DNA from 3 places in the Streptomyces sp. RKAG293 genome. Region 3 is predicted to be linked to each of the others. Evidence: riboswitches for the same ligand, from Rfam matches in the RefSeq annotation. Region 3 holds a riboswitch; each other region holds the start of a gene.
What was found. A riboswitch is a leader RNA that binds a small molecule or an ion and turns the genes downstream of it on or off. The one in region 3 is predicted to bind thiamine pyrophosphate.

Region 1: another riboswitch for thiamine pyrophosphate. It lies ahead of LNW72_RS28565 (thiamine ABC transporter substrate-binding protein); the one in region 3 lies ahead of thiC (phosphomethylpyrimidine synthase ThiC).
Region 2: another riboswitch for thiamine pyrophosphate. It lies ahead of thiO (glycine oxidase ThiO); the one in region 3 lies ahead of thiC (phosphomethylpyrimidine synthase ThiC).

What each region holds. Positions count from the first base shown of each region.
Region 1 is NZ_JAJOZB010000001.1:6,408,193-6,411,433, reverse strand. Features, by position in the region: gene LNW72_RS28570 (iron ABC transporter permease) at 1-81, opposite strand, end outside; gene LNW72_RS28565 (thiamine ABC transporter substrate-binding protein) at 177-1,274, opposite strand; TPP riboswitch at 1,269-1,388, opposite strand; gene rlmN (23S rRNA (adenine(2503)-C(2))-methyltransferase RlmN) at 1,452-2,558, opposite strand; gene LNW72_RS28555 (phosphatidate cytidylyltransferase) at 2,589-3,241, opposite strand, start outside.
Region 2 is NZ_JAJOZB010000001.1:2,803,742-2,806,982, reverse strand. Features, by position in the region: gene LNW72_RS12390 (thiazole synthase) at 1-287, opposite strand, end outside; gene thiS (sulfur carrier protein ThiS) at 292-492, opposite strand; gene thiO (glycine oxidase ThiO) at 489-1,649, opposite strand; TPP riboswitch at 1,646-1,759, opposite strand; gene LNW72_RS12375 (FAD-dependent oxidoreductase) at 1,939-3,129, shown strand; gene LNW72_RS12370 (Rv2175c family DNA-binding protein) at 3,230-3,241, shown strand, end outside.
Region 3 is NZ_JAJOZB010000001.1:4,610,890-4,614,130, forward strand. Features, by position in the region: gene thiC (phosphomethylpyrimidine synthase ThiC) at 1-1,278, opposite strand, end outside; TPP riboswitch at 1,272-1,384, opposite strand; gene LNW72_RS20440 (YibE/F family protein) at 1,446-2,816, shown strand; gene LNW72_RS20445 (hypothetical protein) at 2,888-3,088, shown strand.

The DNA.
Region 1 (3,241 bases), 1.8 Mb from region 3:
GCCCTCGCGCAGCCCCCGGGTGACGATGGCGGCCACCGGATAGGCGAAGAAGACCGCGAAGAACGCGGTGGGCACGGCCATCAGACCGAGCCGCACCGCGGCGGCCCGCGGGGCGCGCCGCCGGACCCTCACCGGGGTCCCGCGGCGCGGCTCCCCGGGAGCCGCTTCCGGAGTCCCTACTTCAGGACGAGCGAGGACCATGTCTTGACCCACTGGTCACGGTTCTTGGCGATCTCGTCGGGTGCCACGGTCGGCGGGGTGTCGATCTTCACGCCGTACTTGGTGAACTCGGCGGGCAGCGCCGCGTCCTGGCGGGCCGGGTTCACGAACATCTGCAGCGGCATGTCCTGCTGGAACGTCTTGCTCAGCAGGAAGTCCAGCAGCGCCTTGCCGCCCGCGTCGTTCTTGCCGCCCTTGAGCAGCCCGGCGAACTCGATCTGCCGGAAGCACGTACCGGTCGCGACGCCGGTCGGCCCCTGCGCCGGCTGCGGCTTGACGCCCAGCACCTCGGCGGGCGGGCTGGAGGCGTACGAGACGACGAGCGGCTTGTCGCCCTTGCCCTTGCCGCCGGCCGAGCCGGAGAAGCGGTCGTTGTACGCCTGCTCCCAGCCGTCGACGACCTCGACGCCGTTGGCCTTGAGCTTCTTCCAGTAGTCCTGCCAGCCGTCGGCGCCGTACTTCGCGATCGTGCCGAGCTGGAAGGCCAGCCCCGGCGAGGACGTCGCGGAGTTCTCGGTGACCAGCAGGTTCTTGTACTCCGGCTTGATCAGGTCGTCGAAGGTCGCCGGAACGGCCAGTTTGTGCGCGTCGAAGTACTTGCGGTCGTAGTTGACGCAGACGTCGCCGGAGTCGATCGGGGTGACCCGGTGCTTGTCCTTGTCGAGCTGCAGCGCCGCCGGGACCTGGTCCAGGCCCTTGGCCTCGTACGGCGTGAACAGGTCGTTGTCGAGGGCCCTCGACAGCAGCGTGTTGTCGACACCGAAGAAGACATCGCCCTGCGGGTGCCCCTTCGACAGGATCGCCTGGTTCACGGCCGCGCCCGCGTCACCGCCGGCCAGCACCTTGACGGTGTAGCCGGTCTCCTTGGTGAACTCCTTCAGCACCGCGGGCGAGGCGGCGAAGGAGTCATGGCTGACGAGGGTGACGGTCTTCGACGGCGTCGCCGTCTTCGAGCCGTCGGCCTTGTCGCCGGAGCCGCCACAGGCGGCCAGCGCCGTGGCGCCGAGGGCGGTGGCCACGACCGCTGTCGCGGCGCGCCGAAGGTTGGTGTTCATGAGCGGTTGACTCCCTACGCCGGCATTACCCGGATCAGGTCCGAGGGTCTGCGGCCGCACCGGCTTCGCCGGTGGCCGCACTCTCAGCGCTGGTGCGCTCCCCTGTCGGAAATGTTCATTTGTACGAATCTACGAGCGCCACGATAGCAGCGGGCCCGCTGACGCCCGGCAGGCGTCTCAGCCTTCGGAGGCCGCCAGCTGCCCGCACGCTCCGTCGATCTCACTGCCACGCGTGTCACGGACGGTCACCGGCACCCCGTGCGACTCCAGCATCCGCACGAACGCCCGCTCGTCCTCCGGCCGCGAGGCCGTCCACTTGGACCCCGGGGTGGGGTTGAGCGGGATGAGGTTCACATGCACGCGCTTGCCCTTGAGCAGCCGCCCGAGCAGGTCCGCCCGCCACGCCTGGTCGTTGATGTCCTTGATCAGCGCGTACTCGATGGAGATCCGGCGGCCGGACACCTCCGCGTAGTGCCACGCGGCGTCCAGCACCTCGCGCACCTTCCAGCGGGTGTTGACCGGCACCAGGGTGTCGCGCAGCTCGTCGTCCGGGGCGTGCAGCGACACCGCGAGCCGGCACTTGAAGCCCTCGTCGGCGAACCGCAGCATCGCCGGCACCAGCCCGACCGTCGACACGGTGATCCCGCGCTGCGACAGTCCGAGCCCGTCCGGCTCCGGGTCCGTCAGCCGGCGGATCGAGCCGATGACACGGTTGTAGTTGGCCAGCGGCTCGCCCATGCCCATGAACACGATGTTGCTCAGCCGGGCCGGCCCACCGGGGATCTCGCCGTCCCGCAGCGACTTCATCCCGGCCACGATCTGGTGCACGATCTCGGCGGTCGACAGATTACGGTCGAGACCCGCCTGCCCCGTCGCACAGAACGGGCAGTTCATCCCGCACCCGGCCTGCGAACTGATGCACATGGTGACCCGGTCCGGGTACCGCATCAGCACCGACTCGACGAGCGTCCCGTCGAACAGCCGCCACAGCGTCTTGCGCGTCGTGTCGTCGTCACAGCTGATGTGCCGCACGACCGACATCATCTCGGGCAGCAACCCGTCCGCGAGCTTGTCGCGCGACGCCGCCGGAATATCCGTCCAGGCGGCCCGGTCGTCGTCGTACCGCGCGAAGTAGTGCTGCGACAGCTGCTTGGCACGGAACGGCTTCTCGCCCAGCTCGACAACCGCCTCCCGTCGCTCGGCAGGGGTCAGGTCGGCGAGGTGCCGCGGGGGCTTCTTGGCCCCACGCGGCACGGCAAAGGTGAGTTCTCCGGGTACAGGCATGGTGCTACCAGTGTCGCAGACGCGCGGAGGTCAGCCGGTCCCGACGAAGACGACCAGGAGCAGCCAGACCACCGGGGCGGTGGGGAGGAGGGAGTCGAGGCGGTCCATGATGCCGCCGTGACCGGGGAGGAGGGTGCCCATGTCCTTGATGCCGAGGTCGCGCTTGATCATGGATTCGCCGAGGTCGCCGAGGGTGGCGCTGACCGCCGCGACCAGGCCCAGGATCAGGCCCTGCCACCATTTGCCGTCGTCGATCAGGTACTGCATCGACAGGGCGCCGGCCGTCATGGCGAAGGCGATGGCGCCGAAGAGGCCGGCGCGGGTCTTGCCGGGGCTGATGCGCGGGGCGAGGAGGCGGCGGCCGAAGCGCCAGCCGACGGCGTAGGCGCCTGTGTCGCTGATCACGGTGAGCAACAGGAAGACGAGGACCCGCCAGGGGCCGTCGTCCGCGGCGAGCATCATCGACACGAAGGTGGCGAGGAAGGGCACGTAGAAGGCGGCGAAGATGCCGGCGGTGACGTCCCGCAGGTAGTTCTCCGGCGGCTCGGTCATCCGCCAGACGAGGATGGCGAGCGAGGTGAGGGCCATGGCGATCCAGGCGCCCTCGGCGCCGCGCGCGTAGCCCGCGACGACCATGGCGACCCCGCCGACCGCGAGCGGTACGAGCGGGATGCGGATGGACT
Region 2 (3,241 bases), 1.8 Mb from region 3:
AGCCGCGCGGTGAGGACGGCCTCGCCGGCGGTGAAGCAGCCCGCCGTGTTCGGCAGGACCCGGATGCCGTGCCTGCCCAGCACGGAGAGCACGGAGCCCTTCGTCGCCGGGTCGAGGCGGCGCATCGCCACCGTGGTGAGTTCGGTACCGGAGGCGAGCAGCGCCTGTTCGAGGATCTCCAGGCTGGGCGCACCGCCGGTGCCCATGATCAGCCGGGAGGTGAAGGGGACGCCGGCGATCCGCAGGGTGTCGTCGGCGGCACCGGCCGTGTGCGGGGGGTGCGGCACGGGATCAGCCTCCCTGGACGGCGGTGAGGACCTCGACGCGGTCGCCGTCGGCGAGTGCGGTGGTGGTCCAGCGGCTGCGGGGGACGACGGTCTCGTTGAGAGCGGCGGCGACGCCCGAGGGGGCGGCGGTCAGGGAGGCGACGAGCCGGTCGAGGGTCAGGCCCTCGGTGATCTCGCGGGCCTCACCGTTGACGGAGACGGTCATGCGGGCTGCTCCTGAAGCGTGAAGCGTGCGGGGGAGAAGGGCCGGGCCGACTCGGGCACCGAACCCGTCGTGAGCAGCTCGGCCATGATGTCGCCGGTCACCGGGGTCAGCAGCACACCGTTGCGGTGGTGGCCGGTGGCCAGCAGCAGACCGGGCAGCGCGCTGCGGCCGAGCAGCGGGGCGTTGTCGGGGGAGCCGGGGCGCAGCCCCGCGAGGGTCTCGACCAGCGGCAGTTCGGTGAGCCCCGGCACCAGCTCGTGGGCGTCGCGCAGCAGTTCGTAGACGCCGCCCGCGGTGACCGTGGTGTCCCAGCCGAGTTCCTCGCTGGTCGCGCCCACGACGAGCTCGCCGTTCTCGCGCGGCACGAGATAGACATGGCCGCCGCGCACCACGGCCCGCACCGTGCGGGAGAGGAACGGCGCGTAGCCGGGCGGGATGCGCAGCCGCAGGATCTGCCCCTTGACCGGGCGGACCGGCGGCAGGGCGTGCTCGGGGATGCCCGGCAGAACGCCGCTGCGGCTGCCCGCCGCGAGCACGGTCTGCTCGGCGGCGAGCACGGTGCCGTCGTCCAGCACCGCGCCGGTGGCGTGGTCCCTGACGGTCTCGATCCGGGTCACGGAGTTCCGGTGCAGTGCCACACCCGCGAGTTCGGCCGCGCGCAGCAGCGCGGCGGCCAGCCGGCGCGGATCGACCTGGTGGTCGCCGTCGACGCGCAGGCCGCCCCGCACACCGGGCGCCAGCATCGGCTCCAGCCGGCGGCACTCCCGGCCGGACAGCCACTCGGACCGCAGCCCCAGCGACGTCTGGAAGGTGTGCAGTTCACGCAGGTCGGCGCGGTCGTCGGCGTCCAGGGCGACGGCGAGCGTGCCGCACCGCCGGTAGCCGAGGCCCAGCCCGGTGGCGTCCTCCAGCTCGGCGGCGAAGGACGGATAGCGGCGGGCCGACGCGAGGTTGAGGTCGAGCAGCGTCTGCTCGCCGTACTGCAGCTCGGTGACGGCCGCCAGCATGCCGGCCGCGACGTGTGCGGCGCCGCCGCCCGGCGCCGGGTCGGCGACCGCGGTGCGCAGCCCGCGCTGCGCGGCGCGCCAGGCCGTGACGAGTCCGATGATTCCGCCGCCCACGACCAGGACGTCGTAGCGGTGGCGAGATGGATGCATGAGTGTCCCGCTCCTCCCTTCGCCGGCATGACCCGGATCAGGTTCGTACGGTCGGCGGCCGGTCAGCCGCCCTCTCAGCCCGGTACGTCCGGGCTCCCGCGAGTGCGTTAGCCCCGCCACCCTAGTACGCGGGCCCGAGCAGCGGTAAGGGAGCACGGGGTGGGCGAGAGGGGAGCGCGAGACAGGGGGATCGGATTTCGCACTGGTGGCCTGCCGGTAATCATCGGGGCGTTACGGTGATCGTGTGAGCCAGCCAAGCGCCGAGCGCGCAGTGATCGTCGGGGCCGGGATGGCCGGAGTGCAGACCGCTGTGTCGTTGCGGGAACAGGGGTGGCGCGGCGACATCACGCTGCTCGGCGCCGAACCGCACGCACCGTACGACCGCCCGCCGCTGTCCAAGTCCGTACTCCTCGGCACGGCCGAGGGCTCGCCCTTCGACGTGGACTTCAACGGCCTCGGCGTCGAGTTGCTGCTCGGCCGGCACGTGAGCGCGCTGCGCCCCGAGGAACGGCACGTGGTCACCGACGAGGGAACGGTCCGGTACGACCGGCTGGTGCTCGCCACCGGCGCCCATCCGGTGGCACTGCCCGGCAGCGAGGGCATCCCGGGCGTCTTCATGCTGCGCACCCTGGACGACGCCGCCGAGCTGCGGCCGGTGCTCGACGAGAAGCGCGATGTCGTCGTGGTCGGGGCGGGCTGGATCGGCGCCGAGTTCGCCACGGCGGCCCGCCAGGCGGGCTGCGCGGTGACCGTCGTCGAGGCGGCCGACCGGCCGCTGGCCGGAGTCCTGCCGGGCTCGGTCACCGACCACATGCGCGGCTGGTACGCGGACGCGGGCGCCGAACTGATCACCGGGACCGCGGTCGCGGCCGTCGAACCCGGCGCGGTGCTGCTCGCCGACGGGAGGCGGCTGCGGGCCGGGGCCGTCGTCGTCGGCATCGGCGCCCGGCCGGCCACCGGCTGGCTGGCGGGCTCCGGCGTCGCGCTGGGACCCGACCGCTCGGTGCTGGCGGACGACCGGCTGCGGACCTCCGTCGCCGATGTCTTCGCGGTGGGGGACTGCGCGTCCTTCCCGTCCGGGCGCTTCGGCGAGCGGCTGCTCGTCCACCACTGGGACAACGCGGTCCAGGGGCCGCGCGCCGCCGCCGCCAACGTGCTGGGCGGCGACGAGGTGTACGACCCGGTCCCGTACTTCTGGTCCGAGCAGTTCGGCCGTTTCGTGCAGTACGCGGGGCACCACTCCGCCACCGACACCATGCTGCTGCGCGGCGACCTGACGGGGCCCGCCTGGTCCGTCTGCTGGCTGCGGGACGGGGTGCTCGCGGCGCTGCTCGCCGTCGGCCGCCCGCGCGACCTCGCGCAGGGCCGCAAACTCATCGAACGCGGCGCCCACCTCGACCCGGGCCTCGTCGCCGACCCCGCGGTCCCGCTCAAGACCGCGGTACAGCCCACTCCGGGCAACAGCCCCGCCGGCGTGTAGCGGCCAAAAGCGGGTCTGCGCGGCAATTGTGGTCAAACCGTCAGGCCCGGCGGCGGCGAACCGGTACGCGGGTGCCCGTCGGGGATGGCACGCTTGTCCCGTGACCGAGATC
Region 3 (3,241 bases):
GCAGATCTCCTGCTGGAGGTCGATGTTCTCCTTGATCTTGTGCATCGGGACGTGCCCGGGGCCCTCGATCATGGTCTGCACGTTGTGCCGCTTGGCGATGGTGTTCAGCTCGCCCAGCGTCCGCAGCTCCGCGAACTGCGCCTCGTCGTTGGCGTCCGCGATGGAGCCGGGGCGCAGGCCGTCGCCGAGCGAGTACGTGACGTCGTAGGAGGCGAGGATGTCGCAGAGCTCCTCGAAGTTCTCGTAGAGGAACGACTCCTTGTGGTGCGCGAGGCACCAGGCGGCCATGATCGAGCCGCCGCGCGAGACGATGCCGGTCTTGCGGCGGGCGGTGAGCGGGACGTAGCGCAGCAGCACGCCGGCGTGCACCGTCATGTAGTCGACGCCCTGCTCGGCCTGCTCGATGACGGTGTCCTTGTAGACCTCCCAGGTCAGCTCCTCGGCCTTGCCGTCGACCTTCTCCAGCGCCTGGTAGAGGGGGACGGTGCCGATGGGCACGGGGGAGTTGCGCAGCACCCATTCACGGGTGGTGTGGATGTTGCGGCCGGTGGACAGGTCCATGACCGTGTCGGCGCCCCACTTGGTGGCCCACGTCATCTTGTCCACCTCCTCCTCGATGGAGGAGGTGACCGCGGAATTGCCGATGTTGGCGTTGACCTTCACCAGGAACCGCTTGCCGATGATCATCGGCTCGATCTCGGGGTGGTTCACGTTCATCGGCATCACGGCCCGGCCGGCCGCGATCTCCTCGCGCACCACCTCGGGGGAGACGTTCTCGCGGATCGCGATGTACTCCATCTCCGGGGTGATGTCGCCGCGGCGGGCGTACGCGAGCTGCGTCACCGCCTGTCCGTCCCGCCCCCTGCGGGGCACCCGGGGGCGGCCGGGGAAGACCGCGTCGAGGTTGCGCAGACCGCCGCGGGGGGAGGTGTGCTTGATCCCGTCGTCCTCGGGGCGGACCGGGCGGCCCGAGTACTCCTCGGTGTCGCCGCGGCCGATGATCCAGTTCTCCCGCAGCGGCGCCAGGCCGCGGCGGACGTCCGTGGTGACGTTCGGATCGGTGTACGGCCCCGACGTGTCGTACAGCGTCACGTCACGGCCGGTGGTGAGGTGCACCTGGCGCACGGGGACCTGGATGTCCGGCCTGGTGCCGGTCAGGTAGCCCTTGTGCCAGCCGGGCTCGCGCTTCTCCGCAGCGACGGACGGCTCCGCCGAAACGGGCTTTTCCGTCGAAACGGACTGAACGGAGACAGGCATGCGTGCATCCTGCGTGGTCATGAGACCCAACTCCCTACGCCGGCATTACCCGGTAACAGGTTCAGCGGTCGGCGCAGTTCTTCAGCGCCCTCTCAGCCCGGTGCTCCGAGCTCCCGCGATTGCAAAGGTGCCCCCACGGTAGCGGGTGCGGACGAACGCACACCAGGGGGTCTTGCGATGATCGGCCCGTGGACACCCCCCAGGCGTCGCCGCACGCGCACTCGCACACCCACGGTCACGGTCCGGTGCCGCCGGTCTCGAAGCACCTCCGCAAGGTCATCGCGGTGGTTCTGGTCCCCTTCGCCGCAGCGGTGCTCGCCGGGCTGATCGTGCTGTGGCCGGGTGGAGTGCCCCCGCACGCGCGCACCGGGGTCGGTTTCGACCAGCAGACACAGCAGGCGCGGGTCACCAGGATCGACGACGTCGACTGCGCCGAGGCGAACACACAGTCACCGGCGCAGTCCACACCCGGCGCCGCCGCCTCCCCGCCGGAACGCTGCGAGAAGGCGACCATCGAGGTCACCACGGGCAAGGACCAGGGCCGGACGTTCACCGAGATCGTGCACCCCGACCAGACCCGCCGCTACACGGCGGGCCAGGGCGTGGTGGTGGCGTACGCACCCGACGCTCCGAAGGAGCTGCAGTACGCGGTGACCGATGTCGACCGCGGCTTCCCGCTCGCGCTGCTGGCCGGGATCTTCGCCCTCGCGGTGATCGCCGTCGGCAGGATGCGCGGTCTGATGGCGCTGATCGCGCTGGTCATCAGCTTCGCGATCCTGACGCTCTTCATCCTCCCGGCGATCCTGCACGGCCACGATCCGCTGCTGGTGGCGGTGATCGGCGGCAGCGCGATCATGCTGATCGCGCTCTACATGTGCCACGGACTCAACGCCCGTACGTCGGTGGCGGTGATCGGCACGCTGTGCTCGCTCTTCCTGATCGGGATCCTCGGCTCGGTCTTCATCTCCTGGGCCCACTTGACGGGCAACACCTCGGACGAGACCGGGCTGATCCACACCCTCTACCCCGGCATCGAGATCAAGGGCCTGCTGCTGGCCGGCATCATCATCGGCTCGCTGGGCGTCCTGGACGATGTGACGGTCACCCAGACCTCGGCGGTGTGGGAGCTCAAGGACGCCGACCCCGGCGCGAGTTGGCGCAAGCTCTACGGAGCCGGCATGCGGATCGGCCGGGACCACATCGCGTCGGTGGTGAACACCCTGGTGATGGCGTACGCGGGTGCGGCGCTGCCGCTCCTGCTGCTGTTCTCGGTGGCGCGCAGCGGGGTGCTGCGGGTCGCCGGCAGCGAGCTGGTGGCGGAGGAGATCGTCCGGACGCTGGTCGGCAGCATCGGCCTGGTCGCGTCGGTTCCCCTGACGACGCTGCTGGCGGCGCTCGTTGTCAGTGCCGACCGGCACAATACGAGGACAAGCGTTACGAAGACGGACGGACCGAAGACGGACGGACCGAGGGCGGGGGAACCGAGGGCGGGCGGACCGAGCGCGGGGGACACTCTCCCCGCGAGGACCGGCGGCGGTCACCGGCGCCGGGGGAAGTAGCGGCAGGCCGTACTCGCGGGGGCGGGTGGCGGCGGCGGGTTGTGACGGGGAACGGGGGGACGATGGCCGGGATGATCGGGCTGCAGGGCAGGGTGACGGGGCGGATCGGCCCAGGGCTGGTCGGCGAGGTGATCGTCCAAGTACGGGGCGGCGCCGAGGCGTTCCTCGCGTATCCGGTCACACCGGGCGAGCGCATGGAGACCGGGACGCAGATCGTGGTCGTGGAATACCAGGCCCCGCGGACGGTCTACGTGGCCGCCGCCTTCGGCTGAGCGGGGTTCCGACTCCGGCTGAACGGGCTTCGCGCGTCGGCTGAGCGGGCTTCGTATCAAGACTGCGCCAAGGTTCCGTCAGGGTGTTCACCACGGCCTTGCGCGGGAGCACACTCGCGATCGTCAGGCCCCGCATGGGGGCCGCTGTAAGGG